Regions from separate parts of the Paenibacillus sp. VMFN-D1 genome, predicted to be linked through region 1. Evidence: riboswitches for the same ligand, from Rfam matches in the RefSeq annotation. Region 1 holds a riboswitch; each other region holds the start of a gene.
What was found. Region 1 has a riboswitch for cyclic di-AMP ahead of C7820_RS07290 (APC family permease). Riboswitches for the same ligand answer to the same signal wherever they lie in the genome.
Positions count from the first base shown of each region.

Region 2: another riboswitch for cyclic di-AMP. It lies ahead of C7820_RS29775 (TrkH family potassium uptake protein); the one in region 1 lies ahead of C7820_RS07290 (APC family permease).
Region 3: another riboswitch for cyclic di-AMP. It lies ahead of C7820_RS32075 (resuscitation-promoting factor); the one in region 1 lies ahead of C7820_RS07290 (APC family permease).
Region 4: another riboswitch for cyclic di-AMP. It lies ahead of C7820_RS04435 (3D domain-containing protein); the one in region 1 lies ahead of C7820_RS07290 (APC family permease).

Region 1 is NZ_QRDU01000001.1:1,540,300-1,547,674, forward strand. It holds gene xerS (tyrosine recombinase XerS) at 244-1,314, opposite strand; gene C7820_RS07285 (glycoside hydrolase family 3 N-terminal domain-containing protein) at 1,788-4,052, opposite strand; gene C7820_RS07290 (APC family permease) at 4,326-6,149, opposite strand; cyclic di-AMP (ydaO/yuaA leader) riboswitch at 6,284-6,447, opposite strand; gene C7820_RS07295 (phosphotransferase enzyme family protein) at 6,669-7,375, opposite strand, start outside.
Region 2 is NZ_QRDU01000006.1:242,462-249,836, reverse strand. It holds gene C7820_RS29785 (cation:proton antiporter) at 1-991, opposite strand, end outside; gene C7820_RS29780 (potassium channel family protein) at 1,011-1,682, opposite strand; gene C7820_RS29775 (TrkH family potassium uptake protein) at 1,770-3,110, opposite strand; cyclic di-AMP (ydaO/yuaA leader) riboswitch at 3,178-3,324, opposite strand; gene C7820_RS29770 (CPBP family intramembrane glutamic endopeptidase) at 3,583-5,277, shown strand; gene uvrC (excinuclease ABC subunit UvrC) at 5,246-7,129, opposite strand; gene trxA (thioredoxin) at 7,359-7,375, opposite strand, start outside.
Region 3 is NZ_QRDU01000009.1:48,108-55,482, forward strand. It holds gene rsmA (16S rRNA (adenine(1518)-N(6)/adenine(1519)-N(6))-dimethyltransferase RsmA) at 5-895, opposite strand; gene rnmV (ribonuclease M5) at 892-1,446, opposite strand; gene C7820_RS32075 (resuscitation-promoting factor) at 1,673-2,842, opposite strand; cyclic di-AMP (ydaO/yuaA leader) riboswitch at 3,113-3,339, opposite strand; gene C7820_RS32080 (TatD family hydrolase) at 3,545-4,315, opposite strand; gene C7820_RS32085 (HD domain-containing protein) at 4,374-5,654, opposite strand; gene C7820_RS32090 (AbrB/MazE/SpoVT family DNA-binding domain-containing protein) at 5,978-6,232, shown strand; gene rsmI (16S rRNA (cytidine(1402)-2'-O)-methyltransferase) at 6,537-7,375, opposite strand, start outside.
Region 4 is NZ_QRDU01000001.1:924,599-931,973, reverse strand. It holds gene C7820_RS04440 (polysaccharide deacetylase family protein) at 192-1,034, shown strand; gene C7820_RS04435 (3D domain-containing protein) at 1,107-1,766, opposite strand; cyclic di-AMP (ydaO/yuaA leader) riboswitch at 1,770-1,922, opposite strand; gene C7820_RS04430 (amino acid ABC transporter ATP-binding protein) at 2,161-2,883, opposite strand; gene C7820_RS04425 (amino acid ABC transporter permease) at 2,870-3,529, opposite strand; gene C7820_RS04420 (transporter substrate-binding domain-containing protein) at 3,699-4,508, opposite strand; gene C7820_RS04415 (alpha-glycosidase) at 4,977-6,725, shown strand; gene glgA (glycogen synthase GlgA) at 6,838-7,375, opposite strand, start outside.

The sequences.
Region 1 (7,375 bases):
AATGCAGGGATTCAGTGGAATAACGTCACGATCGGAACTACGGGAAAGAAAAATATTAAAATCAGGTATGCGCTAGAGAGCGGGACATCTGAATGGAACAAAAGCAATGAGCAATGTGGACTTTGCCGCAACAGGGAGTTGGTCGACATATGTACAAAATACGAGTTTTGTGAAAAAGTACCAAAGAAACGGCCGGATGACGGCCCAATTTTTCTATTTTTATTTTCACACACACTACTTCAATCACTTATCCATATTGTTAACGGCTTTTCTCATCTCTTCATCCGTTAAATGCGTATAGATCATCGTCGTCTGGATCGATGAATGCCCCAGCTGATTCTTCAGCCTCGGTACGTCGTTGTTCTCCAGGTGGTAGCGGGTTGCGAAGGAATGTCTCAAGGAATGCACCGTCAGTGCCGGTTTACCAAACGCTGCAGCGTATTTTTCGATCAGTTTCTCAATCGATCTCGGTGTTAACCGCCGGCTTTTGCCTTTGCGGCCGATCGGTGCTGCTATAAATAAGTAATTTTCTGATTTTTCCGGTACATATCGCGTTTCCCGGATTTTCAAGTAGCTTTCCAGGTCTAATAAGGCTTGCTGGCTAAAATAAACATATTGTTCTTTGTTGCCTTTGCGCAGTACGCGCACTTGGCCTTTGTTCATATCCAAATCCTCAATATTGATTCCCGCTACCTCGGATAAACGCAGTCCTGACCCGAGGATCAGCGATACGATGGCCGTATCCCGCTCACGGTTAAATTCGTGGAACCGGACCATACGTTTGTTGCTTTTGTTCAGTTCACCGAAATCATGTGCCACAAACTGCCGGAATTTCTCAAAATCGTCTTCACGTAAAATTTTGCCCTCAATGCGGTTCGCCACAGTTTCTTGGCTTTCCTTAATGGAATTAAAGTCGATCTTGGCCATTACATTTCGTTGAATATACGGCTTGAGATCCGACGTTTCAGCCTTGTTTTGCAGGTAATCAAACAACGACTTTAACGCCGACAATTTCCGGTTGATCGTGTATTTGTTGTTGCCCAGCTGATACTCCAGAAATGACAGAAAATTTTCGACTTCGCGCACGGTCAGTGATTCCAGAACATTCAATTCAATGTCTTTACGATCATCCGCAGCGAGTTTCTCAGCCACAAGCCAATCAAAAAAGATAAGGTAATCGTGGCAGTAATTCAGCAGCGTCGTGTGCGACAGCTTGCGTTTGCGGCTATCGATGTATTCGGTCACGTACCAGGGAAGCTCCGCACATTTATCATCAACGCGTTTCATGTAATGCAGCTTCGTGTTTTTATCCATTTATTGCTAAACCTCCTTATGTACAGAATAACTTATATATATTTATTCGTCAAATTATTATTTTACGTAATTATAAATTATAATGATGGCCATATAGATTCATCTATTCATCATCTTAGTCACTATTCAGTATGCGGCGCTTATTCCCACATCCTCTATACCCAAGCTCCAAAAAATTCCGCGATACATATTATCATCTTCATTGTGCATTTGTGTTAGTGTCAGTTGGCTTAGCTTATAATTTATATATTACGTCATCGAACAATCGGCCAGTTATAGATTTGCACCGCTGATATTCATGGACAGCAATTACATCTAAATCGTTCTTATAATAATGAACCTGATCAGTTATTTCCGTCTATTAAAAAAAGTACAATAAAACCGCGCTTATGCGCGGCTATTATTGCTAAGTTGTTCTTATTGACCCAACCACTTAAACCCGGTTAGGTCAATAACCACCATCTTGATCATAATTACTTAATTGTCACCGGCAGCACCCCGCCGGCTTTCAGTTGGCCTAGCAGCACTTTGATCCCGGCAGCTGTATTTGGCTCCTGCTTACCGTAAACTGCGATACCAGAACGCATGTTCTGAATGTAAATCTTCTCATACGGATTGCCCAGCGATAACAGCGTATAACGCTTGTTATGTTGGTTCATCTCATCGATCAACGTTTGATAATCGGCCCAGCCAAACTGACTGGCCACGTTACGGAACTGATATGAAGCCAGGATGACGTAATCCGCTTGATCCACCGCCTGAAGCGCCTCATTCGTTTTTCCTTGCCCGACTAGGGCTGTTACTGTTTTCAGCGATAGGTTATTTGCGGCTTGCTTCAGCTGTCTCTCGAGCTGCTTCGCCTGCTCCTCATCGGCTGCGACAATCGCAACCCGATCGCCTTGACGAATTTGATCCGGCTGCGCACCGTCACGACCGGCTAACAAGGTGACCGCTCGCTCTGCGATTTCCCGCTCCACTGTACGATGCTTCTCGGAACCAATGACACCATTAAGCGCGGCCAATTGCTGCGTAAGGCTTTCGCTGCGGTCAAACAAACCGTATTTCGCTTTCAGCTCCAAAATCCGTTTCACTGACGAATGGATGGTTTCGATCGGTATCGCCCCGCTCTTCACCGCGTTCACCAGCGTTTGGTGCGCGGCTGCCGGATCTTGCGGCATGAGGATGATATCCACACCAGCGGAAACGGCACGTTGCACCGCTTGATTTTCGCCAAAATGCTCCGCGATCGCATTCATCGTGAAGGCATCGGAAATGATGACGCCTTTGTATCCAAGCTCCCCCCGGAGCAATCCGGTCAGTACCTTCTTGGATAACGTAGCAGGAATCGGCACGCTGCTTCCGTCCTTGAGCGATGTGACGTGATCGTTATCTACAGCTGGAAACGCTATATGTGCGGTCATGATCATCTCTACTCCGTTATCGATGGCAGACCGGAACGGTTTGAGCTCCACCGCATCGAGCCGCTCCCGATCATGCGAAAGCACCGGCATTCCCAAATGGGAGTCTACAACCGTATCGCCATGGCCGGGAAAATGCTTGACCGCCGCGATGACTCCCGATTGCCGAAGTCCTTGGATCTCAGCAAGACCCATTCGTGTCACCAAATCCGGATTCGAGCCAAACGACCGCATTCCGATAATCGGATTATCCGGATTGCTGTTAATGTCGAGCACCGGAGCAAAATTGACCTGCAGCCCGAGCGCCTTCAACTCCTCCCCGGTCAGCCGTCCGGCCGCTTCGGCGAGCGTTGTATCTCCAGTTGCACCCAGCGCCATTTGACCCGGCAGATTCGTACCTCCGGGGATTCGTTTAACGACCCCGCCTTCCTGGTCGATGCCAAGGAACAGCGGAATGTCGCCTGCCTCCATCTGTAGATCATGCGTCAGAGTGGTGACCTGCCGAACGTCTATCATATTTTTATCGAAAAGAATAAGTCCGCCCAAATCCTGATCATGAACGCTGCGTTTGACCCCTTCATTGACCGTAGTCGTCACTTGCCCGTTCCATTGCCGGATGTCAGGCATGAGCATTTGGCCGACCTGCTCGCTTACGGTCATGTAGGACATCAGCTTATCCCAATCCTGTGCCTGAATGGCTCCTTGACGTTCGAAGCGAATGACCCGTGACATAAATACAGCAAACTCCGCTCGCGTCACAGATCGGTCCGGACGAAAGGTGCCATCCGAATATCCGCCGATCAATCCGTTGGAGCTCATCATGAGAATAGGCGCTGCCGCCCAATGCTTTGCTGTATCCGTCAATGATACGGGGTGCTGGCCTTTTACGAGTGAATAGGCACGTGTAAGAAACGCCGCCGTTTCGGCACGACTCATCGGTGCATCCGGATGGAATGTGCTGTCAGGAAATCCGCTGGCCAGCCCATGTTTTGCGGCAATGGCTATTTCAAGATAAAAAGGATGGTTCTTAGGCACATCTGTATAGGTCATGCCGCCGTCGGCTGCTTGCTGCAGCTCCTGCGGATAGAGTTCCCGCACCATGAAAGTGACAGCTTGCGCTCTTGTGACTTGTTTTTCGGGCATAAACTTCCCGTTACCGTATCCGGCGACGGTTCCCCGTTCGGCCATATAGGTGATGCCGTCCTCTGCCCACTTCGAGTGCTGCAGATCGGTAAAGCGTTCTTCCGCAGCTGCACTTCCTGCCCATACGAGCACAGAACCGAGCACGGCACCGAATATCGTCATCAGTTTTACATTCATCTGCTCCACTCCTGTTGCTGTTCTAGGTACGATGATTAGACGCGAGTGACATACCGTTTGTTGCGTTATTGCCTCGACTCCAGACACATCATGAAAAAATGCATTCCCTGCTCTGCAGGAAATAAGCCCTTACTCATAAGCCATTACGCTCAAGCCATTATTCCCACGGGATTACTCTTTCCCTTCATATATATCCGCTGCATTTACGCAAAAAAAAGACCGCCGGCACAGATGCCGGGGCCTGATTACGAATGGTTTGAACCATCTGAATCGCTATTTTTTTAAATGATACGGTACCGTCGTCACAACAACATCTTTGCGGAATAAAAGATAAGTCCGAATCATCAAGCTCGTCTGGTTGTGCAGCAGATTGTGCCAGCTCCGCTTGGGAATAAACTGCGGAATGATCACCGTGACCTGGTAGTTGGATTCGCTGGCTTTCCGGTGCACCGTATCGATAAATTTACTAAGCGGATGAATGATGCTCCGGTACGGAGAATGCAGCGTCACAAGGCGCACGTCGGGCCGCCATTTTTGCCATTTTTCCTCAAACCGGTTCTCTTCTTCCCGTTCAAACGGAATATATACCGCAATGATCTGATCCGCCGCCAGTGACTTCGCATAATTCAGGGAATGCTCCACGACATGCGTAATGCCCGAAACGGGGAGAATGATCACGTTGCCTTCAATCGGTACCGCCGGCTCACATGTCGACAGCCGCAGCTGCTCGCCAACCGCTTCATAATGCTTCTTGATCCGGTGGAACAGATACACAATCAGCGGCAAAAAGATCAGTACCGGCCAGATCTGCGCAAACTTGGTTGCGAAGAACATCACCGACACCGTGAAGCTGATCAGCGCGCCGATCGTATTGATCACGAGCTTCGTCACCCAACCCTGCGGTTTTTCCCGAATCCACTTGACGATCATCCCCGTTTGCGAGAGCGTGAAAGGGATAAATACCCCTACCGCATACAGTGGGATCAAATGTTCCGTCTGTCCGTGGAAGGCGACGATCAGCACGATGGACAGTAGCCCAAGGATGATGATTCCGTTCGAATATCCCAAACGGTCACCGCGGACAGTAAACATCCGGGGAATAAACCGGTCTTTGGCTAAATTGACCGCCAGCAGCGGAAACGCCGAATATCCGGTATTGGCCGCCAGGATCAAGATCAGTGCCGTCGTGCCCTGGATGAAAAAGTACATAAAATTCCGTCCGAACGTCTGATTGGCAATCTGAGAAACGACCGTCTCCTGGGGATTTGGGGATATGCCCAAATAATAAGCAAGAAATACGATGCCCGAGAAGAGTACAGCCAGCAGAATCCCCATTGCCATCAAGGTTTTGGCCGCATTGTTCGGGGCCGGGTCCTTGAAGTTCGGGATGGCGTTCGAGATCGCTTCGACCCCGGTCAGGGCGGAGCTGCCCGAAGCAAAAGCTTTTAAGAGTAGGAACAGGCTGATCCCCGCTACCGGCGTCCCGACCGGCGTATGCAAATGCGGTGAAACGTGACCGGTCACGATGTTGTACATACCGACGCCGATCAAAATGAACAGCGCGAAGGCGAACAGATACACCGGATAAGCCAGGATGGAGGCTGACTCGGTGACGCCCCGCAAATTCAGCAGCGTAATGAGGATGACGAAGGTGACGGCAATCCCCACCGTATGCTCATGCAGCGCCGGAAACGCCGAAGTCAGTGCGTCCGTGCCCGCCGAAACGCTGACCGCAACAGTCAGAATGTAATCTATCAGCAGCGATCCGCCGGCCACAAGCCCGGGGTAGATTCCCAGATTCTGTTTGGAGACAACGTAAGCGCCGCCGCCATGCGGATAAGCGAAGATGATCTGCCGGTAGGATAAAATGAGTGCAGCCAGCAAAATCAATACGCCGATTCCGATCGGTATCGAATACCAGAACGCCGCCGTGCTGACCGTGACCAGAACCAGCAAAATTTGCTCCGGCCCATACGCTACGGACGACAGCGCATCGGAGGATAGAATGGCCAACGCTTTTTTCTTGTTCAGTTTTTGTTCTCCCAATTCGGTAGACTTCAGCGGCCGTCCAATCAGAAGTCTTTTCAATGCTGCCATAAATGTTTGTCACCGCCAGTGTTAGAGTTGAAATGCTCATGATGTACCCGTTAGACACGTGCTCAACCCTTTTTGGGCACAACAAAAAAAGCCGCAGGAAAGCTGGACCTTCCCGTGACTTTACGCGCACGACAAATCCCTCTTTCATCACGCTTACGAGGTTAGCTGACGGATTCGGGACCGAAAGTATCCCTACACTCAATAAATGAACATCAAGTGATTCACCCCTGGGACGAAGGCTTAACTTCCTCCCTTTGGTTCCCCCGCTCCTGACTTCAGAATTCAGCGATCAAGGAGTATTACGTTTCAGGTTCATTACGTTTCAGGTTCACAAGTTCACGATTACGAATTGAATCTTACTCCTTCCGGATGCCTGCTGTAAAGAAGCAAACGGTTTGAGATACGTATGAAAAAAATCAAAAGAACTCCATGTCAACGCTTACAATGGCGGCAATCTATTAATTTCTGGCTGTAGCTGTGCATATCGCTTGTTTACGCTATTAAATTCATATCGGGCTTCTAAATATTTCGATCCGCCGCATTCCTCAGCGAAGCCTCTACGGTATCCAGTCGGTTCAAGCAGTGATGCCGGACCATTTCGAGGTCGTTATCCAGCTGATCCGGCTCCAGGTCGCGATGCAAAATATTCATGCACCAATGGGTCAGGTTTCTCAAATGATGGCGGTATGCATAATAACGCAGCAAATCCAGGTTCAGCTCCATCCGTTGTCCTAGTTCTTGCTCATACCCTGTGAGAAAATGACCCAGTCCGTCCCCGGTATACCCCACGATATCCAGCTCTGGTGGCGCAAGCATGGCCGCTTCCCAGTCCAGGACGACCAACCGGCCGTCCGCGGTCTCCATCAGATTCCCTCCCCACAGATCACCGTGACAGAGCACATTGGGAGCCGGGTCAAGCACGAGCCGTTCACGAACCCCTGTTATCTGGTGCAGCAGCTCGGTTATGTGCGTTTGCTGAGGGATAACAAGCTCACGCAGCAGCTGGCTTGCGGGACTTGCACCGGGCTGAAGATGCTCAAGCTGCTCCAGGCATTGGATCAAATGTTCGGAGAAGGAGACATCATACGTTTCACTCGAAAGGCCAGATGTGGCAGTAAAGGGAGTCAACTGCCGAATCCGCGCCGCCAGCCGTCCAATACGCTCCAAATTATGCTTGGAAAAAGGATAAGCTTCAGCCCAGGTCTCCCCATCGATAAATTGAAACA
Region 2 (7,375 bases), on a different contig from region 1:
GCAGAATCGTGATGGGCCGGGCGATGACCATCAGCACCAGGACCGCCGCCAGGCTTGGCCAGAAGTAATCGCCAAGCACCCGGAAGTTGACCTGGCTGCCGAGCAGGATGAAAATCAGCATCCGCATCATGACGCTCGTATTGTCCGCAAACGATGCGGTCTCCTCCAGCTTATCGTCCATTGACAGCCCGAACGTATCCGCGTTCCCCCAGATCAGCCCGGCCACGAAGGTCGCCATAAATCCGCTGACATGAATCAGGTCTCCTATTAAATAAGAAGAAAGTGCGACGACGATCATCGTGATCGTCGTGTAGTCTTTCAGAACGCCAAGCCGGAAATGGGCAACGAGATACGTAAGAATCATAGATACGACAGCGCCGACGAGAACGCCGCCGACGGCGGTTTTTACGAAATCCCAGGTCATCGTCCCGATATGTAAGGAACCGCTGCCCGTCACCGCGGCCAGCAGCGCAAAGGTCAGAATCGAGCCGGTCGCGTCGTTGAAGGCAGACTCGCTCTCCACCGTCTCCCGGACCCTTTCCTTGATCTTTACCTGCTTGAACACAGGAATGATCGAAGCGGGGTCGGTCGAGGCAATGACGGCGGCGGCCAGGAAGGCAAAAAGCCAGTCCAGCCCGAACAGGTAATGCACGGCCGTTCCGACGATCAAGGTCGTGACGATGACGCCGGGAACGCTCAGCATGGAGAGTGTGATCCATACCTTCCGCAGCCCGCTCAGCTTCAGGTTCCGGCCGCCGTCAAACAGAATGAGCGCCGAGCCGACGGAGAGGATCAGCTGGTTGATCAGCGAGCTGCTTGCCTCGTTGATCAGATGCAGCCCCTGCCCAAGCAGCATGCCTGCCACGATAAACACAGCAACGTCGGGAAGCCTGAGCCAGGAGGCCAGTCTTCCGGACAGCATGCCGACGGCAATGATAAACAGCAGCAGTATTAAAATGTGATGAATGATTTCGGTCGTCGGGGATTCCATGTCTGTCTCACTTCCAGATTTACGATTTGACGTTCACCGCTTCGCTCTCGAAGCGGTCGATATTGCTGTTAGAGCCGATAATGACCATGATATCCCCCGCATGCAGCTGGTCCATCGCCGTCGGCGCAACGATGATTCCCTCAGGACGATGAAGTGCGACGATGCTGCAACCGTACCGGGCTCTCGTATTGACTTCGCTGAGCGTCTTTCCGTTCAGGCATTGCGGTACGGTCATCTCCACGATGCTGTATTCTTTGGACAGCTCAATGTAATCCAGCAAATTCGGCGTCACGAGCTGATGCGCCACCCGGATGCCCATATCCCGCTCCGGGAAGATCACCCGGTCCACGCCCAGTTTGGACAAGGCTTTGCCGTGCAGCATGGAGATGGCCTTCGCCACCACGGTCTGAACGCCGAGCTCCTTCAGCAGGATTGCGGCAAGGATGCTCATCTGGATATCGTCCCCGATCGCCACGATCCCGCAGTCAAAGTTACGGATTCCCAGCGATTTAAGAACCTCCTCATCGGTTGCATCCGCCACTACGGCGTGAGTCAAATGCTCGCTCATATCATTGACCACTTCTTCATTAATATCCACCCCAAGCACCTCGTAACCCAAATCCATAAGCTCCATGGCCAGGCTTGAGCCGAACCGCCCCAAACCGATGACGACAAACTGCTGTGTTTTCATTTCTCTCCAGATGCTCCTTATCCCTTAATGTTGATTTTATATATGATGACTTTGAAAAATTGAAACGTTGATTCATCCAAGCCACGGTTACCCGATAATGATTTTGCCTTCGGGATGGCGGTACAGCTCCTTGCCCTTCTTCGGACCGAGCGCATAGGCAAAGGTCAGGGGTCCAAGGCGCCCGGCAAACATCGTCACACAGATCAGGATTTTCCCGATCAAGGACAAATGCGGCGTCAGCCCGAGCGATAATCCTACGGTGCCGAAAGCCGAAGTTGTCTCGTACAGGATCATCAAGAAGCTGCTGTCTTCTGTCGTAGACAGAACCATGGATACGCCGACCACCAGGAACAAGGCCAGGAAGGTAATGGTCAGCGCTTTGAAAATCCGCTCCTGGGCCAAACGGTAACGGTACAAAACGATATCGTCGCGGCCGCGGATCATCGCAATCACCGCACCGACGAGAATGGTGAACGTCGTAGTCTTGATTCCGCCCCCCGTGGAGCCCGGCGAAGCGCCGATAAACATCAGGATGATCGTAAAAAATTGCGACGCCTGGCGCATACTTGCCAGGTCCAGCGTATTCGCCCCGGCCGTCCGCGGCGTAACCGACTGGAACAGCGAGGCGAGAATTTTGCCACCCCAGTTCAGGGAACCGAGCGTCTTGGGATTCGTGAATTCAAAGATAAAGATGACGACTGCTCCGATCACGATCAGGGCGCCGGTCATGGACAATACCACTTTCGTATGAAGTGACAGCTTCCGGTTTACCCGGTAATCTACCAGGTCGGACATGACGATAAAACCGATACCGCCGGATACGATCAGAAACATCACGACAAAATTGACGAGCGGGTCGTATACAAATCCCGTCAGGCTGTTAAAATGGCCGAACAGGTCGAATCCCGCATTATTGAACATGGACACACCATGAAATATTCCAAAATAGATTGCTTTTCCAAGAGGCATATCGAACGACCACCGGATGGCGAGCAGCAGCGCTCCGCAGCCTTCGATCGCCAACGAAAAAAATATGACTTTCCGGATCAGACGGACGATGCCTTCCATCGTATTTTGATTCATCGCTTCCTGCAGCAGGAGCCGGTCCCGAAGTGAAATCCGGCGCTTGAAAGCCAGAGCGACCAGGGTGGCCATCGTCATAAAGCCGAGTCCCCCGACTTGAATCAGCAGCATGATGACCACCTGGCCGAACGTGCTGAAGTATAGCCCCGTATCTTTGACAACCAAACCGGTCACGCATGTCGCCGAGGTTGCCGTAAACAAGGCATCAATAAAACTCAGCGGCTTTCCCGTCGTGTTCGAAATCGGCAAGGTGAGCAGTATGGCTCCGATCAAAATAATGGCCGCAAAACCCAGAGTTAATATTTGCGGAGGGGCCAGCCGGAACCACTTCCATTTACCAATCAATACATTCACCTCTTTAAAAAAGTCAAAAGAAAAAAAGCATCGGAAATCCAATGCCTTTCGGTTTGGCTCCTGCATGCACGACGCCTACGAGGTTAGCTGACGGATTCGGGCATGCACAGGTTGCCCTATTCGCGGACGACAAAACCGCCCAACGAAATTCACCCCAAAAAAATGGTTCCCCCGTTTTCAATGAGAAATTCGGCGTTCTTATTCATTTGCATCAAAATTATAATCTTTATTGTGGGACATCACAAAGGCCTTTTTCTGATGAATTGGTTGGAAAACAGCCTGATTCGCAATGCAAGTGGACACGGCCTGCGGTTATCTTCTCTTTTCGATGGCTTTCCTTGATTTTCATCGTTTTTTCACCACTATTTTCAGGGTATACTGGTTTTGGGCGAATCTTCTATGTTATGTTTACCGTACTGTAATGGGGGGAATGGTATCTTTATCACATTCAAGGGGGGATTTCATGGACCGGTTAAACCAGCCGCTGGAAATCAGGGCCAATTATAAATGGCTGGGCATTTTGGGAGTCATCGGCCTTATTTTATTCTTTTTCGTACAAGTGTTTCCGCAGACGAGCTCGGAGACGCTGGAGGGGCAAACGACCAAGGTCATCAGTAAATCGGAGGCGGAAGCAGCCGCCAAAGCGTTTGCCTCAGACCGGTTGAATATTCAAACAGGCATTGCAGATAAGCCGCTTGTCACATACCAGTCGGAATCGGACCTTTACGGTTATTTATCCAGAGAGAAGCTTCTTACGGAATATAACAAGAAATACGAACCGAAGTATCCTTATGACGTGTTCCGGGTCCGGCTTCCCGAGTCGAGCGATCAGGGATATGTCAATGTAGACGTACATATGAACACGGGCAAGGTGGTCGGGTTCTCCATCACGCCTCCGTATTCCAAGTATGCGGCCGCGATGGCTGAAACGAACGAAACGATGCGCAAGCAGAAACTGAGAATTGTCGAAGGAAACATGACGCTGGAGGATAAAGAGGAAATCGCCTCGTCCTGGCTGCAGAAGCTGGGCTACAACACAAGCTCCTTGAAAGTATCGAGCGGCAAGGATGAGCCCGGATTGATCTATACCGACTCCTCCTCGCACATCGGGGAATCGCAGCTGGAATTCAAGTTTGCCTTTGAGGATGGGGAGCTTCACTCCTTCCTCCCTGGATTTTCGGTCCCATCCGCTCATACGGCTTATGTAGAGAAGCAGACCAATAGCGCCACAATGCTGACCATGCTGGGATATGGACTGTTTACGATCGTCCTCGGCATTCTCGCCATCATTTACAGTGCGCTGACGCGGCGGTACACATCCTTTGCCCGCGGGCTGTTTTTATCCTTGTTTTATTTTGTTGTCTCATTGCTGACGACTTATAACATGCTGCCGGTGCTGGAAGCGGAAGGCTTCTCCCAGTTCGGGCTGATCGTGGCCATGGTCATTCAGGTGATCCTGAGCATAGCGATGACGGTGCTCCTGTATTTCTCCCTGGTCGGCGGGGACGGACTATGGCGCAAAGCCGGTTACAACGCCTGGGCCCGCGCCAAAGAGCCAGGATACGGGCGTTACGTGCTCCACAGCATGTTCACCGGGTATTTGTGGGCATTTATCCTGATGGGGGCGCAGTCGGTGATCTATCTCGTCCTGGACCGGACGATCCACAGCTGGTCCACGACGGACGCCTCGCAGTCCCCGTATAACATGCTGTACCCGTGGATGCTGCCGATCATGGCCTGGATGGCCGGCATCTCCGAGGAAGCCGTGTACCGCCTGTTCGGCATACCGATGCTGAAGAAAATCGTAAGGAACACATTTGTCGCCTGCGTCATACCGACGCTGATTTGGGCCTTCGGCCATACGCTGTACCCGATCTACCCGATATACACCCGGCCGATTGAGCTCCTGTTCATCGGTCTCCTGTTCAGCTTGATCTTCCTGCGTCACGGCTACATCGCGGTCATGTTCGCCCACGTCGTGTTCGACAGCATCCTGATGAGCTTCAGCTTGTTCAGCATGGGGGATCTGACGAACATTTTGGCGGGCGTGGTCACCTGCGTCATGCCGTTTATCGTCGCCTGGGTCATTTACCTGTTTTACGGCAAAAAGAAGGAGAAGCCGTATGCTACGACTCCTCCTCCTGAAGGGCTGCTATAATTTGTCCGGCGAGCTTGTCGCCGATCGAGAGAGGCCGGAAGTCTTCAATCCGGGCCTCTTTTATTTTTTTGAGCGAGCCAAAATGCTTCAGCAGCAGCTTGCGCCGCTTCTCGCCGATGCCCGGGATGGCGTCGAGCTTGGATGCCACCATCGACTTGCCGCGCTGCTCGCGGTGGAAGGTGATGGCGAACCGGTGCACCTCATCTTGGATGCGCTGGAGCAGGTAGAACTCCTGGCTGTCGCGCGGCAGCGAAATCGGCTCGGGCGGATCGCCCACCATCAGCTGCGCGGTCCGGTGCTTGACATCCTTGACCAGACCGCATACCGGGATGAACAGGCCCAGCTCGTTCTGCAGCACGTCGATCGCGGCGGAAATTTGGCCTTTGCCGCCGTCCACGACAATCAGGTCGGGCAGCTCCAAATTTTCCTTTAGCACGCGCTCGTAGCGTCTGCGGACGACCTCCCGCATCGTATCGTAATCGTCCGGTCCCTGAACCGAACGGATTTTGTACTTCCGGTATTCCTTTTTGTCGGGCTTGCCGTCGATAAACACGACCATCGCCGATACCGGATTCGTTCCCTGGATGTTGGAGTTGTCGAACGCCTCGATCCGGTGCAGCGACTCAATGCCGATATACTGGCCGAGGTTCGCGGCGGCCTTCGACGTCCGCTCCTCATCCCGTTCGATCAGGCGGAACTTCTCGTCCAGTGAGACCTTGGCATTCTCCTCCGCCATGGCCACAAGCTGGCGCTTCGTTCCCCGCTGGGGTACCAGCACCTTGATGCCGAGCCATTCCTGCAGGGATGCAGCGCCGCCGCCGGCATCGATCGATTCCGCGGCATCCTCTGGCCGGCTGTTGTCTTCCGCCTCTTCCCCTTTTGGCATGTCAGGCAGCAAAATTTCTTTCGGCAGCGCCGGATTGTCGCTGTAATACTGCGTCACGAAGGACATGAAATCGCTGTACGCCTCTCCATAGAACGGAAAAACAGACGCGTGGCGCTGAATCATTTTCCCCTGGCGCATATACAGAATCTGCACGCACATCCAGCCTTTATCCACGGCAAAGCCCAATACGTCGCGGTCTTTCGTGTCCGTCGTCGTAATCTTTTGCTTCTCCATGATCGCTTCAATATTGAGGATCTGGTCGCGCAGCTCCTTCGCCCGTTCAAAATACAGCTCCTCCGCCGCCTCCTGCATCTTGCGCTGGAGCTCCTTCTTAATCTCCTCGTGCCCGCCGCTCAGAAATGAATTAATTTCCTGGGTAATACGGTCATACTCCTCCTGAGGGACTTCCTTCTCGCACGGTGCCAGGCATTGGCCCATGTGGTAGTACAGGCATACCTCCTTCGGCATGACCCCGCATTTGCGCAGCGGGTACATCCGATCCAGCAGCTTTTTCGTCTGCTGCGCGGCGTAAGCATTCGGATAAGGGCCGAAATACTTGGCCTTGTCCTTGAGCACGCGGCGGGTCACCTCAAGGCGGGGATGCGGCTCATTAGTAATTTTAATATAAGGAAACGTCTTATCGTCCTTCAGCAGGACGTTATATCGCGGCTGATGCGTTTTGATCAGATTACATTCAAGAATGAGTGCTTCAATGTTGCTTCCGGTCACGATATATTCAAAATCCCGGATATCCGCCACCAGACGCTGCGTCTTGCCGTCATGGCTGCCGGTAAAATAGGAGCGGACCCGGTTCTTCAGCACCTTGGCTTTACCTACATAAATAATCTTGCCATCGGCATTCTTCATTAAATAACAACCGGGCAGATCGGGCAGCAAAGCCAGCTTGTTGCGGATCTTCTCCAGTGCTTTTTCCTGTTCCTGTAATTGCTTTGCAAAATCGTCCATGCCGTTTCGGCTCACCTCCCGGTACTTATATTATAGGAGAAAACGGCTGAATACAGCAATATGACCCGGCAAAAGTCGGGCCGCACCGGTGCCTGTCTTGGGTGCTTTGCGGTGACTTAGCACTGTGATCCTGTTTTCAATAGTCCCCGCGGGGGAAATTCCCGCCCCGATCACGAAATAAAGCGCCCCCGGAATCATCCGGAGGCGCCTGTCATCGGCCATGCACCAATTATTGGTGTTTAGCGA
Region 3 (7,375 bases), on a different contig from region 1:
TTGTTTAATTTAAGCCGATGCCTTCCTTCCGCAGCAGGTTGCTAAGCACGGCATATTCCTCAATGCTGAGCGTCTCGCCGCGGCGGGACGGGTCGATTCCCGCTGCCTGCAGCAGCTGATCCAGGCGCTCCCGTCCCTCTGTGGGGAAGAAGCGGCTCTTCAGATTGTTCGATATCGTCTTCCGCCGCTGAGCGAACGATGCTTGTACCACCTCGAAGAAATGCCGCTCATCGTCCACCGCAACCGGCGGCTGTTCCCGCACGGCCAGACGGATCACTGCCGATTCAACGTTCGGCTGCGGAATGAATACCGTTTTCGGCACGATACACACCAGCTCCGGCACGCTGTAATACTGCACGGCAATGCTCAGGCTGCCGTAATCCTTCGTGCCCGGCCGGGCGGCCATCCGGTCCGCCACCTCCTTCTGGATCATCACGACGATGTTCTCCAGCGGGAGCCGCTCCTCCAGCAGCTTCATCAAGATCGGCGTCGTCACATAGTACGGAAGGTTGGCCACGACGCTAACTTTGGATACATCGGCAAAATTGCTCTTAAACAGCGCAGCGAGGTCCGTCTTCAGTACATCCCCATGATGTACTTTTACGCCAGGGTATGGGGCGAGAACCTCCTCGAGGATCGGAATCAGCCTCTGGTCGATCTCAACCGCCGTGACGGCCCCTGCCTGCTGGGCCAGCTTTTCGGTCAGGGCGCCGATGCCGGGACCGATCTCCAGGGCACCCTTGGTGGAATCAAGTCCGGCCGCATCCACGATTTTATTTAAAATATTTTGGTCGATCAAAAAATTTTGCCCCAAGCTCTTCTTGAATGAAAAGCCGTGGCGCTGGATGATTTCTTTGGTTCGCCTAGGTGTGGCGATGTCGTCCATGCCGTTCACGTTGTCCGGCCTCCTTCATCTTCAATACGGGCAAGCGCATCCGCGAATTCTTCGCGAGATATTTGAAATATGGCGAGTCGCTTATAAAATTGCTTGCCGTTGCAGTAGCCGATACCGAGGAGGTTGCCCATCGCCATCCGCCGGGCGGCGGCATCCGGGTGCACCATCAACCCCGCCTCCATCAGGTCCTCCATGTCGATCTGGCTTTCCGCCCCCTCATAAGAGGTGTGAACCCGCTCCAAAGCTCTGCGGATCGCCGCAGGCGAGGCGTTCTCCACACCGATATCCCCCTTGCGGGTAGCATCGGCCTCCGGGATAAACGCATGCTTGCAGCCGGGCACCTTGGCCGTAATGATTTTGCGGATTCTTTCGCCGGCGTGGTCCGGGTCCGTCAGCACAATGACCCCCCGCCGTTCCTGAGCCAGCGCGATCCGCTGGAGTATACGCGCATTGATGGCGGAGCCGCCCGTCTCGATCGTATCGGCATCCACCGCCCGCTTCACGGCCACGGTATCATCCCGGCCTTCCACCACAATGACTTCTTTAATCATGATTCATGTCTTCCTTTCGAGTACATTATACCCGTCAATGCCGCCGGACAGCCAAGTCCCTGCAAGTGGGCATAAACCATGATGCCTGTTCAGGTACTTTGCGGGGTCCCGGTATAGACAAACTGCTGTAAATTAACAACAAAAAGAAGAGGAATGCTCCTCTTCTTTAGCATGACATTTTCATGATCATAATACTATAACATTAGAATGGCAAAGTAAAACGAAATTAGTTCAGCTCCGGTTTGACCGGACCAATCACGTACACCTTAAGGCCGGATTTACGGCCAAAGTTGCGTGCTTGCTGGACGGAATCGTAGTATATATCGATTTTATTTCCCTTAATGGCTCCGCCCGTGTCTTCCGCACGACGGAAGCCAATGCCTTCAATGTAAACCCACCATCCCAAAGGAATGACGCTTGGATCAACCGCAATCGTGCGGCCTTCCGCGACGCGTGTTCCTGTGGCGGTGCGTGTGCCGACTCCGGACTCGCCAGACGAATAAGCGGTCATGGATACTTTGATCAGCTTCTTGTAGGAAAAGTCAACGCCGGCCTTGCTGACCCGGTTGTTACTGCTGCTGCTGACCTTCTTCACCTTGGCAGGGGTAGAAGAAGCTTTGGCAACGGCTGTTTTGACTTCGGTCACTACGGGAACAGGCTTTTTCTTCGTGCCGACGGCAATGACCTTATCCTTGGTCACCGTCTGCACTTTTTTGCCCACCATCTTCATGGACACCAGCTTGCCGTCTTTGTACTTCTTCTCAATGTACTGCACCATGACGCCAGGAGATCCCTGCTGAATCACCCGCGACTCGCCTTTGTAAATGCTGGGGTCGGAGGTTTTTACCACCCGGAAGGGGAGGGATTCATGACGCTGTACCACCTGTTTGTTCATCCGGACGATCCGGATGTCCGTGTTGGTGGAGACCGCCGTTTCGACAGCCGGCGTGACAATGTCCGTTTCCTTGACTTTGACGCCGGTTTCTTTCAGCACGTCGCCGACCGTTTTGGCCGTTGTATACAAATGCTTCGTTGCACCATCAGCCGTCACCTTCACAGGACTCGCGCGGTCGATCACGACCTTGTCGCCGTCGGATATAGCCCCGCTCAGCGGCATCGATATTTGGTCCTCGGGTTTCAGACTGATTTCCTGCTCATCCAGCATTTCTTGAAGTAAAGATGTATTGGTCTGTACAGATTTCATTTGACCGTCTACTACCAAATAAACTTGTTTTCGCGATTGACTGTACACGAGTAGCAAGATCATCAGGGTAACCGCGATTGAAACGATAGCTGCAGTGGAGATCTGGCGCAAATTCTCATGCTTCCATCGCAATGCGTAAGACATGCTGGAGATTTTTGAATCATGGGTCTTCTCTGGTTGGAAAACGCCCACTTTCTCGATCCTCCTTCATAGCCTCGCCGTCTAGAGTTATGCATGATTGTATTTGACGCGACTATACTCAATTTTTTACAAGAACCCACAGAAAGCATGCGTTCTTGCACCATGAACCAATCTCTCCATCATGATTTGTCACCTCCTGTTATACAACAGTATGATGACTGCCTCTCCTTTATTCAAAACAAAAGAAGCCGATAGAAAAGAGCTTACGAGGACTCTTTCGTGGCTTCCGGATGTCTGAATATCGGAATTGTCATGCACGAGGGTACCTCTCTTTATCCGCTTACGGGGTTAGCTGTCGGGTTCGGGCGAAAGAGAGCCGCCCTATTCGCGTCCTTACGCTCATGGCGTAAAGCCGTTCAATTCACCCCAGAGACCCAAGAAAGAAATCAAATACGTTTGCGAGCATGGGACCGCTTCCGGTCTGTCATGACCCGCTCCAGTATTGGTTCCCCCGTTCTCCCATGCGGGAGACTCAGCGAGACTGGTTCATGAAAGCTGCGAAGGTAAGACCTTAACGACAGCTCAATGATTCACTGAAAAGATGATATCCTGTTTTGATGCATGTTGTAAAGCGGTAATCAACCACGTTTATTTGAAAAAGTGGTTAAAAAAATGTAATATTCGGCGTTTTGTTTGTTAAAATTCTTTAATCATTCGCTCATGCTCATTTTTTCGGCTGTTTTTCTCCCGATTTCACACAATTCCAAATCGTTCCAGCCCATTTTGGGTGGTAATCTGGGCAATTTCCTCCAGGTCAACCCCCTTAATCTGGGCTGCAGCTTCAGCGACCAGACGGACGTTTGCCGACTCGTTTCTCTTCCCTCGGAAGGGGTGCGGCGTGAGATAAGGAGAGTCGGTTTCGATGAGCAGCCTGTCCATCGGAACCTGAGCCAGGACCTCTTTGGGGACTCTGGCATTCTTGAACGTAATAGGTCCGCCAAACGAAAGATGGAAGCCCATATTCAGGCACAGCTTCGCCGTTTCCCAGCTCCCCGAGAACGAATGCATGACGCCGCCGACCTCGCCGGCCTTCTCTTCCCGTAATATTTTCACAATATCCTCATGGGCGTCCCGGTTATGTATAACAATTGGCATGTTAAGCTCTCGGGCCAGTCCAATTTGCTGGCGGAGGACCCGGTGCTGCACGTCCTTCGGCGAGGTGTCCCAGTAGTAATCCAGTCCAATTTCACCGATGGCCACCACCTTGGGATGACTGCATAAGGATGCAATCCACTCCAGATCGCCTTCCTGCATAAAAACGGCGTCCTGCGGATGCCAGCCTATGGCCGCATATATAAAATCATACGTTTCCACCAGCTTCATCGTCGATGGAATCGTCTCCCGGTTAAAACCAACGTTGATCATCCGGGTTACACCGGCTTGTACGGCATTGTCAATGACCCGCTCCCGGTCCTCGTCGAATTGTTGCGCATCCAGATGGGTGTGCGTGTCGAACAGTTCCATGAATTTGAACTCCTTTCTTGTCGGTAACCCTTATTCCTTTTCGTACGGTATTTTGTCATTAAAGCTTGAAAATGCGGGAAATCGAAGGAGAAAGATCGGTTATCGCCTTTTCCAGTTTATCTTCCGGATAATACAAGTGATATTTCCCGCGGTGAATGCCGCTGATGGAGCGGACAATATCCGACACCTCGGATATTTCCCGCAGCTGCTCCTGGCGGTCGAGCAGCAGGATCTGTTTCTGGCTCGACTCGTCACCCGGACGAAATACATCGTAAGGAAGATCGGTCGGAAAATCAATCTCCAGATCATATTCCGGGTTCATTCCGGCTTGTCCAAACTCCCGGCGGATTTCATCGATCATTTCCAAATCGACGGAGTCCATTTCTACATATTTATACAGTTTGCGGTGCATAAATCGGGTGCACAGCTCGCTGAGTATGCGGTCGTCCTCATAGGACCACTGGAGGAAGGCCGTTTGAATCAGCGCCTCGTCCAGCTTCAGATAAGCTTGCACGTCCAGTTTGTCTTCAAAGAGCTGCGGCAGCGGCTCGACCATAAAGCCAAATGGATAACCATCCTGGTACAGCTCCTTGGCCCGCCGGAAAATTTGGCGCAAAATAATTTCTGAACTGCGGGTTACCGGATGGAAGTAGACCTGCCAGTACATCTGGTACCTCGACATCAAATAATCCTCCACGGCATGCATCCCGGACTCCTTGACCACCACTCTCCCCTGGTAAGGACGGAGCATCCGTAAAATACGGTCAATATCAATCGTGCCGTAGTTCACCCCGGTGTAATAGGCATCCCGAAGCAGGTAATCCATCCGGTCGGCATCCAAGGGGCTCGAAACGAGGTTCACCACAATCGGTTTATCATAGGTCTTCGCGATAACGGCGGATACCTTGTCCGGGAAGTCCGGAGCAATCTCGCTCAGAATATCATTCACTTCCGTATCTCCGGTGACAATCCGGCGCGTCCAGTCTTCATGATTCATATGAAAGGCCTCTTCAATCGAATGGGAAAAGGGGCCGTGTCCGAGGTCGTGCAGCAGCGCCGCACACAACGTCAGCAGCCTCTCTTCTTTCGGCCAATCCGGATACCCGCTGCGCTCAAATTGCGAAATAATCCGCCGTGTAATCTCATATACCCCTAAAGAATGGGAGAAACGGCTGTGCTCCGCTCCATGAAACGTCAAGTACGAGGTTCCAAGCTGCCGGATCCGCCGCAAGCGCTGAAATTCGGTTGTATTAATGAGCCTCCAAATCGTGGAGTCCTGGACGTGAATATAATTGTGAACCGGATCTTTAAAAACCTTTTCCTCACTTAGTGGGTTCATGTTCAGGTCAACTCCATTCATTTTGTGAAATTCGGGTTGTTAAGTGTTTTAATTTTGAAATATTTTTGACAATTGATGTCGATACATGTCGAAATAAGCAGAATTAAGGTTTTCCAAATCGACATTATACTACCAAGGCGATATAATTGGAAAAGAATCCTGATATGAGTGATTTCCTAGCTGTTATGCTATTTGTAAGGTTATTGAACCAAATTTACTGGTTGACTGTTTTGGGAATCGTTGGTATTATTGATATCATTAAAGAGAGAACGTTGTCGAATTATGACATTTTAAAACTATGGCGAGAGGAGCAATGATCAGTTATGATGAAATCAACTGGTATTGTAAGAAAGGTAGACGAACTGGGTCGGGTAGTTATCCCCATTGAACTGCGCCGTACCTTGGGCATTGGAGAGAAAGACGCACTTGAGATTTACGTGGACGGAGAACGTATTATGCTCAAGAAATACGAACCGGCCTGCATCTTCTGCGGCAATGCCGAGAATGTTACTTACTTCAAAGGAAAAATTGTTTGTCACGATTGCATCTCAGAAATCCCAACACCTGTGACAAATTAAGATTTTTAGTATATAATAAGAGTAATTCAAATTGTTAATTCTAACCTTTTTCATATCTCCTTGGTGTCTCCTCGGCTTAGAACCCGGCCGTGGGAGGCATTTTTTTTGATTGAAGACGATATGACCGCTCCAAGGAGAAGAGGAGCAGCCGAACGACGTCCCACCCCGGCTGCTTCCATTTTGCCACAAATTCCCTATCTTCGGAAAAACTTTCATCCCTATAAAAGGCGACTGTCTTTTCAAAAATGTGGTTTACCCACCAATTCTCCCTCTTCTACCTACTGCTCCCTCACCACTGCATTCGTTACAATAGCGCGTTATATACATCTCTTTTGGAAACGCCGCGGTCGGCGGCCGCCTTCTTCATGGCATCTTTCCTTGGCAATCCTTCCCCTTCGTAATGCTGCACATGCTGTTCCACGGTCAACTCCTGCCACCAGGCATCCCGCTGCTTCTGCTCCTCCTTCGGATCCGCGCCTTCCAGAACGAGGCAGTATTCGCCAATCGGGGCATGCTCCTCCAGATACTCGAGGCACTCTTCAATGGTTCCCCTGACAAACTCCTCATATCGCTTGGTCAGCTCACGGGCGAGCACAATTCTCCGATTGCCGAGAATTTCAAGGATGGCCTTGAGTGTCTTCATTACCCGATGAGGCGATTCGTAAAACAGCAGCGTTCCGGATGCCGCCTGCAGCGGCTCCAGCACCGCTTGAATCTCTTTGCGTTCCCTGGGAAGAAAACCGATAAACGTAAATCGCTCGGTCGGAAGCCCCGACACGATCAGGGAGGATAACGCAGCATTGGCACCCGGGACCGGGATAACGGAAATTCCTTGTTCCAACGCCAGCTGGACGAGGTCGGCCCCGGGGTCGGAAATCGCCGGCAGACCGGCATCGCTGACGAGAGCCAAATTTTTTCCTTCTATTATATAGCGTATTAATTCGGGTCCGCTTGCCGCCTTATTATGCTCATGATAACTGAACAACATAGACGGGGAAATGTCGAAATGGGTGAGCAGCTTTCGCGTCTGCCTTGTATCCTCTGCGGCGATGATGTCACAGGCCTTTAGCGTGTTTACCGCCCGAAACGTCATGTCCTCCAAATTGCCGATGGGTGTGGCCACCAGGTATAACGAACCCGGCG
Region 4 (7,375 bases), 620 kb from region 1:
GTCCATACCTCGCGGTTACGGCCAATGTGCAGCGACCGTAATCCATCAGTTCTATTATACACGCTTTGCCGAACGATATGAAAATGTGGCCCAGCATCTGATTTAAAGCAACATAATTGCATCAACTTATGGACATAACAAGGATAATCATGTTTTCGCTGTTTGTCCGCGGTGGAAAGGAGTCGAGACGGATGAAAAAGAAGCTGTTATGCGTATTGCTGTCTTCCCTGCTGATCTTGTTGTTGATCTGTCCTTGGCAGTCCGGGCGGCCGGCAGCCGCCGCTCAAGGCGGTGAACCCCCGGAACATCCGTCAGGTTCCGAACCTGCACGGGAAACCAGCAGCCGGGAGGCGAAAGAAAAGCGGAAGGAACAGCAGATCCTTACGCTCGGCCAGTTGATCAAAAAATATCCCGAAACGTTCAAAATTCACGGTCCGCGCGTCAAAGAGGTGGCCCTAACCTTTGATGACGTGCCGGATCCCAGGTTTACTCCTCAGATCCTGGATGTGCTCAAAGCCCATCATATTAAAGCCACCTTTTTTGTGATGGGCAGCCGGGCGAAGAAGCATCCCGAGCTGGTCGAGCGCATCGTCCGTGAAGGACATGTGATCGGAAACCACTCTTATAATCATCCCGTGTTTCACAAATTGGAGATGGACGAATATGTAGCCGAGATTAAGCGGACGGAGAACACGCTCTACGGCATCGTCGGCTATAAGCCCAAGCTGATCAGGCCCCCTTATGGAGACATCACGGAACGCCAACTACGCTGGGCCAAGCAGCAGGGCTACAAAATCGTAAACTGGAACGTCGATTCGCTGGATTGGAAAGGAATCGGCAAGGAAGCGGTCAAGCGCAACGTGCTGTCCACCGTTGGGCAAGGCTCGATCATTCTTCAGCATGCGGGAGGCGGAACCACATCCAATCTCAGCGGTACGATCGATGCCCTTCCGGACATTATTCGGACCTTGAAAAATAAAGGCTATTCATTCGTCACGCTGCCGAGGTTACTTCACGTTCCAAAAGACAAGTAACGCGCTGAGCGTACAAAAAAACCGGCTTGAGTACAAAAGCCGGTTTTTCCGTGTTGTTATGAATAGCATTGACTATTTAATGAAGTACAGCTCAACGTCCTGGAATCCGAAGGCACTGACGCTTTCCGGGCTGCCCGGCACGAAAATGTCGATGCGTTTCCCCTTAATCGCGCTGCCGGTATCCTTAGCTGTCGCTACGAAGGCTTTCTTCGGAAGGCCCGGGAAGCTGTGACCGGTAACGAGCACTTTCGTTCCCAATGGAATAACGGACGGGTCAACCGCGATCGTGCCCAGCTTCAGCGGGTTGCCGAAGTAATCCACTGCGCCCCACTTGCCGTTTTCGCTAGCTGCGGAAGAATATGCCGTGGCTCGGACGTCCAGCGTTTTGGAGTAATCGAAGGTTTTACCCCATGCTTCCACGACTTTGTCATTGCCGTTGACGTTCAGGGAAGCAGCCGTGATGATGGAGCCGCTGTCCTCTGCGGCAAATGCCTTGGCTGTGCTTGCTCCGGGAACGTTTAATTTCAGGCCCGGATAAATATTGGTTGCTTGTACATTCGGATTTGCATTCATCAGTTGATTCAAATTAACGCCATATTGTTTAGATAGTGTATAGAAGGTGTCTCCATCCTTCGCTACATGGACCGAGTCCGCAAACGTGGGTACCGACTGTACCGCCAGAGAAATGCCGATGATGGCTGCAAGTGTCTTGATTCCTTTAAATCTTTTCATGGTTCCTCCTTAAGTCGTGATGCCTGCGAAGTTAGCTGTCGGATTCGGATTGAGGAGACAACCCTACGCCCTGTTGGTGCGATTCACCCCAAGCGTACTATGTACACAAATTACATCCCCCGCACTTTACCTTAAAAGTTTCGGCTCAACAAATATATCACAATTTTGTAACCAGTGCTCATGAAAATGTTACCAATCCAAAACCTTTGAATGATCAGGCTTTATTTAGAGTTGTTAGCTGACTTAAGCAAGGGAGCAACGGCTCAATTCCTTTCAAAAAAGTTACAACTTCTTCATTCATTTTAACGATTTATTCATAAAAAGGTACAAAAAAAGCCCTGGATGAGTAATATTCTCGTCCAGGGCTTTATCATTTGTAGATGCAGGCTCTTGGTCAAAGGACCTTGCTCAGAAAATCTTTCGTGCGGCTGTTTTGCGGGTTACCGAACACTTCTGCAGGCGTCCCTTGCTCGACGATTTGTCCGCCGTCCATAAAGACGATCCGGTCGCCGACTTCCCGGGCAAACCCCATTTCATGGGTTACGATGACCATCGTCATGCCGCCCTCCGCGAGCTTCTTCATGACCTCCAGCACTTCGCCGACCATTTCAGGGTCCAGCGCCGAAGTCGGCTCGTCAAAGAGCATGACGTGGGGCTGCATGGCCAGCGCCCGCGCGATGGCGATCCGCTGCTTCTGTCCGCCTGACAGCTGGGAAGGATACGCATCCTTCTTGTCGGATAATCCGACCGTGCGCAGCAGGTCAAGGGCAATCCGTTCCGCCTCGGCCGGCGGCTGCTTTTTCACCTTAACCGGCGCCAGCATGAGGTTCTGCAGCACCGATTTATGCGGGAACAGGTTAAAATGCTGGAACACCATGCCCATTTTTTCGCGTGTGGCATTGATGTTATGGCGTTTGTCCGTAATCGGCTCGCCTTCAAACGTGATCTGTCCCCCTGTCGGGGTTTCGAGCAGATTCAAACAGCGGAGAAAGGTACTTTTTCCCGAGCCGCTGGGGCCGATCACGACGACGACCTCGCCTTTGGCGATGTCGATGTCGATCCCTTTCAGAATCTCCAGCTTGCCGAACGATTTGCGCAAATCTTTAACGCTGATCATCGGTATTCAGCCTCCTTTCAAATGCCCCCAGCAGCTTGGACAAGGTAAACGTCATAATGAAGTAGATGGCTGCAATGACCAGCAGCGGACTGAGGTAATCATACGTAATCCCTTGGATAGCCCCCGACTGGTACATCAAGTCGGTGACGCCGATAAACGATACGATGGATGATTCCTTGATAATCGTAATAAACTCATTGCCAATGGCCGGCAGCACGCTTTTTACAGCTTGGGGCAGCACGATGTACCGCATCGTCATGCTGCGCGGCATTCCGAGGGAACGGGCCGCTTCCGACTGCCCCCGGTCCACCCCCTGGATTCCGGCACGGAACACTTCCGCAAGGTACGCGGAGCTGTTAATGGACAGCGTAATTGCACCGGACTCGATTGGCGTAAATTTGACCCCGAAGGCCACGAGGCCGTAGTGAATAATAAACAGCTGAACAACCATCGGGGTACCGCGGAGAACTTCCACCCATACCGAACCGATCAGCTTCGGCAGCCACAAGCGGGACATCCGCAGCAAGGATATAATAATGCCCAGCACGAAGCCGCAGATGACGCCGATGGCCGCCAGGAGCAGTGTATACTGGATACCTGTCGCAAAATACGTCCGGTATTCCCAAAAAACGGAGAATATATTCATAAAGACCCAAGAACCTCCTTTGTCATCATACCTGCCTGTCCCATCCTTTCCCTGTATACAACAGATCGCGACATTTTTGAAACAAGGTACCCATCATTGAACAGAAAAAATAGCGAATTCGCTTCGCTATTTTATCCGACGTATAAAATGAGAACAGACAGCTTAACCTCTATTTCTGTGCAGCCAAATCGCTCGCTTCGGCAACGTACTGCTCAATCTTGTTTTCGGATTTCAGACGGTCCAGCGTTTTGTTGATTTGGTTCACGAGCTCGGTGTTGCCTTTTTTGATCCCGATCGCGTAGCCGTCTTCCTTATAATCAGGAACCGCATCCGCAATTACCAGACCTTTGACGTTCTTGATGTATGCCTCGGCAACCGGCTTCTCCATGATGGAGGCATCCACGCGGCTCGAGTTCAGCTGCAGCACGATGTCGGAAATTTTGCCCAGACCGGTGATCTTCGCGCCCGGAATCGTCTTGGCGATGTCCTCCTGGATGGAACCCTTCTGAATGCCGAGCGAAGCTCCTTCAAGAGCTTTCATCGTGCTGTATTTGTCTTTGTCAGCCTCTCTGACGACAACGGCCTGCTCCGCCTTATAGTAGTTGTTCGAAAAATCGATTTGTTTTTTGCGTTCTTCGTTTGGTGTAAGCCCGGAAATGACAAAATCTACACGGCCGGTGGACAGCTCGCCGAGAAGCGCATCAAAGCTCATGTCCTTGACTTCAAGCTGCGCCCCCATGTCTTTGGCGATTTCCTTGGCGATTTCGATATCGAAGCCGACGATTTGGTCCTTGCCGTTCACCATTTTATGAAATTCGTACGGCGGGAAGTCCGCGCTTGTTCCAAGCACGATCGTCTTGCCGCTGGCCGGCTGTTCGCCCGCTGCCGTGCCGCCCTCAGTCGAAGGTTTGCTTCCGCATCCGGCAAGCAGGGAGCCTGCCAGCAGAATGCATGCCGTTAGAATACCCCATTTTTTCATATCTATCTCTCCTGTCCATTTCAATGATACTTATTGTTGTTCAAAGGCATGATCCGTATCCGGCTCAGCCCGAAAAACCACGGTTCTAATCATACAATAAAAATGCATGATTATGCAATGACATTTTCATACAGTGGTCAATACATTTCAAAATAGCCAGAATAAGGCGGATTACAGCTTTTTAATCCCATTTATTCCTAGTTCTATTGTTTCTTTTAGTCACCTTCACCTCTTTTTCGGAATAAATATGTATTTACCGTTTCAAAGCCCTTCTCCTTCCTCATATCGATGCATAAATCCCTTCAAAAACCTGCACCCTTTGAAAGAAACGCTTCTTATTATTTAATTACACGCAATGGGGACTCCTACGCAAAAGGTTTACCGAAACGTCAGAATACGGCGGCAGCCATGGTTCATCATTCCGGGAATGAGGTATTAAATAGCTAGATATTTAGTGGAGGTGTAGTCATGCTGCTGGAAGCTTTATACCATGTCCCTCGGGACAAATGGGCCTATGCATACGATCCGAAGACGATACATCTGCGTGTCCGCACCAAACGAAACGACGTGGATACGGTAGTTGCGATGACCGGAGACAAATACGACTGGGATTCGACCTATTTTGAAATTACGATGGAAAAAGCCGCGACCGACGATATGTTCGATTATTGGGAAGCTGCCGTACTGCCTAAATACAAACGCCTTAGCTATGCGTTCCGGATCACTTCCGGCAAGGAAACGATTTACATGCTCGACAACGGGCTGTACCGAAATTGTCCGGCGCCGACGGGCGGCTATTACGAATTTTCTTACATACATGAGATCGACGTGTTTAAGGTGCCGGATTGGGCAAAGGATGCAATTTTTTACCAAATTATGCCCGAACGTTTTGCGAACGGGGATCCAAGCAATGATCCGAAAGGGACACAGCCTTGGGGAGGACAGCCGACAACGGACAATTTCTTCGGCGGCGACCTGCAGGGCGTCCTGGATCATCTGGACGACCTGCTCGATCTGGGCATCAATGCGATATATTTCACACCTTTGTTCACGTCGCCGTCGAACCATAAATACGACATCGTCGATTATAAGCAGGTTGATCCGCATTTTGGGGATAACGAGCTGCTCAAGCAGGTCGTGGAAGCCTGTCACAGCAAAGGGATCCGCGTCATGCTCGATGCCGTGTTCAACCACTGCAGCGAACAGTTTCCACCGTTCCAGGACGTCCTTAAGCATGGGGAAAAGTCCAAATATGCCGATTGGTTTCATATCAACCAGTTTCCGGCACGGGTTGAGAACGGGATCGCCACGTATGACACGTTCGGCTTCTTCGGCAATATGCCAAAGTTCAACACGGCCAATCCCGAGGTGAAGCAGTATTTGCTGGACGTTGCCGAGTACTGGATCAAGGAAATCAAACTGGACGGCTGGAGGCTGGACGTGGCGAACGAGGTCGATCACCATTTTTGGCGGGACTTCCGCATGGTCGTCAAAAACGCCAATCCGGACGCATATATCGTCGGGGAAGTGTGGAGCGATTCCTTGGCCTGGCTGGTGGGCGACCAGTTCGACTCTGTCATGAACTACCCTTTTGCCGACAAGGTGCTGGAGTTTTTCAACGGAGGCATGGACGGACTGACGTTCGCCAACAAAATGGGCACCATCCTGATGCGCTATCCGCAGCAGACGAACGAAGTGGTGTTCAACATGCTGTGCAGCCATGATACACCGCGGCTCTTGACGCGCGTCGGCAACGACAAGCGCCGGATGAAGCTGGCGGTCGTCTTCCTGTTCACGTTCATGGGGACGCCATGCATCTTCTACGGCGATGAGGTGGGCCTCACCGGAGGCGGCGATCCGGACTGCCGTAAATGCATGGAGTGGGATCCGAAGAAGCAGGACCGCGAGCTGTACGATTTTTACAAGCTGCTCATCGGTCTGCGCAAAAAAAACAAGGCGCTTCGCGAAGGCCGCTTCCGCTTTTTGAAGGCGGAACCGGGTAATCCCAACATCATTTACGAGCGCATGGACAGCCGGGTTCATTTCACCATCTGGATGAACAACACCGACAAACCGCAAGTGCTATCCCACCCGATGGTTACGAACGACTGGAAGGACGCCTTATCGGGCGACAAGGTGCCTACCCAGAACGGAACGATGAACGTCAGTCTGGACCCTTACGGGTATCGGATTTTGTACCGAAATCTCACCAAATAAATCGGTTTCTTCATAACGAAAAGCCTTCCGGAGTTCCGGAAGGCTTTTTCCAAATGGATTCTTGGCAGCTGTGGATATTACCACGGAGCCGGCCTGGACCAGCTCCTTTTGCTCAAACGGTGACGCGTTCATAAATGTCCATATACTCCTTGGCGGACATGTTCCAGCTGTAATCCCCGGCAAAGGCGTTCTTCACGATTTTGCTCCAATGCTCCGGCTGTTGGTAAAACGAAGCCGCACGGCGGATCGTATGCATCATGTCGTGGGCGTTGAACGCCGTGAAGCTGAAACCATTGCCCTCGCCCGTAAACTCGTTGTAAGACTGCACGGTGTCGTTCAGCCCCCCGGTCTCACGAACGATCGGGATGCTCCCGTACCGCAGCGCCAGCAGCTGGCTGATGCCGCATGGCTCGAACTTCGACGGCATGAGGAACATGTCGCTGCCTGCATATATTTTGCGTGACAGAGCGTCGCTGAACGTAATCTGCGCCGACATGTTGTCCGGATGCCGCCCTGCCGCTTCGCGGAACCAATGCTCGTAGGAGGAGTCGCCCGTGCCGAGCAAGACGAACTGGAAGTCGTCGTGATCCAGCATTTCGTCCAGCACCCGCGTCACGAGGTCCAGTCCCTTGGACTCGACCAGCCGGGTC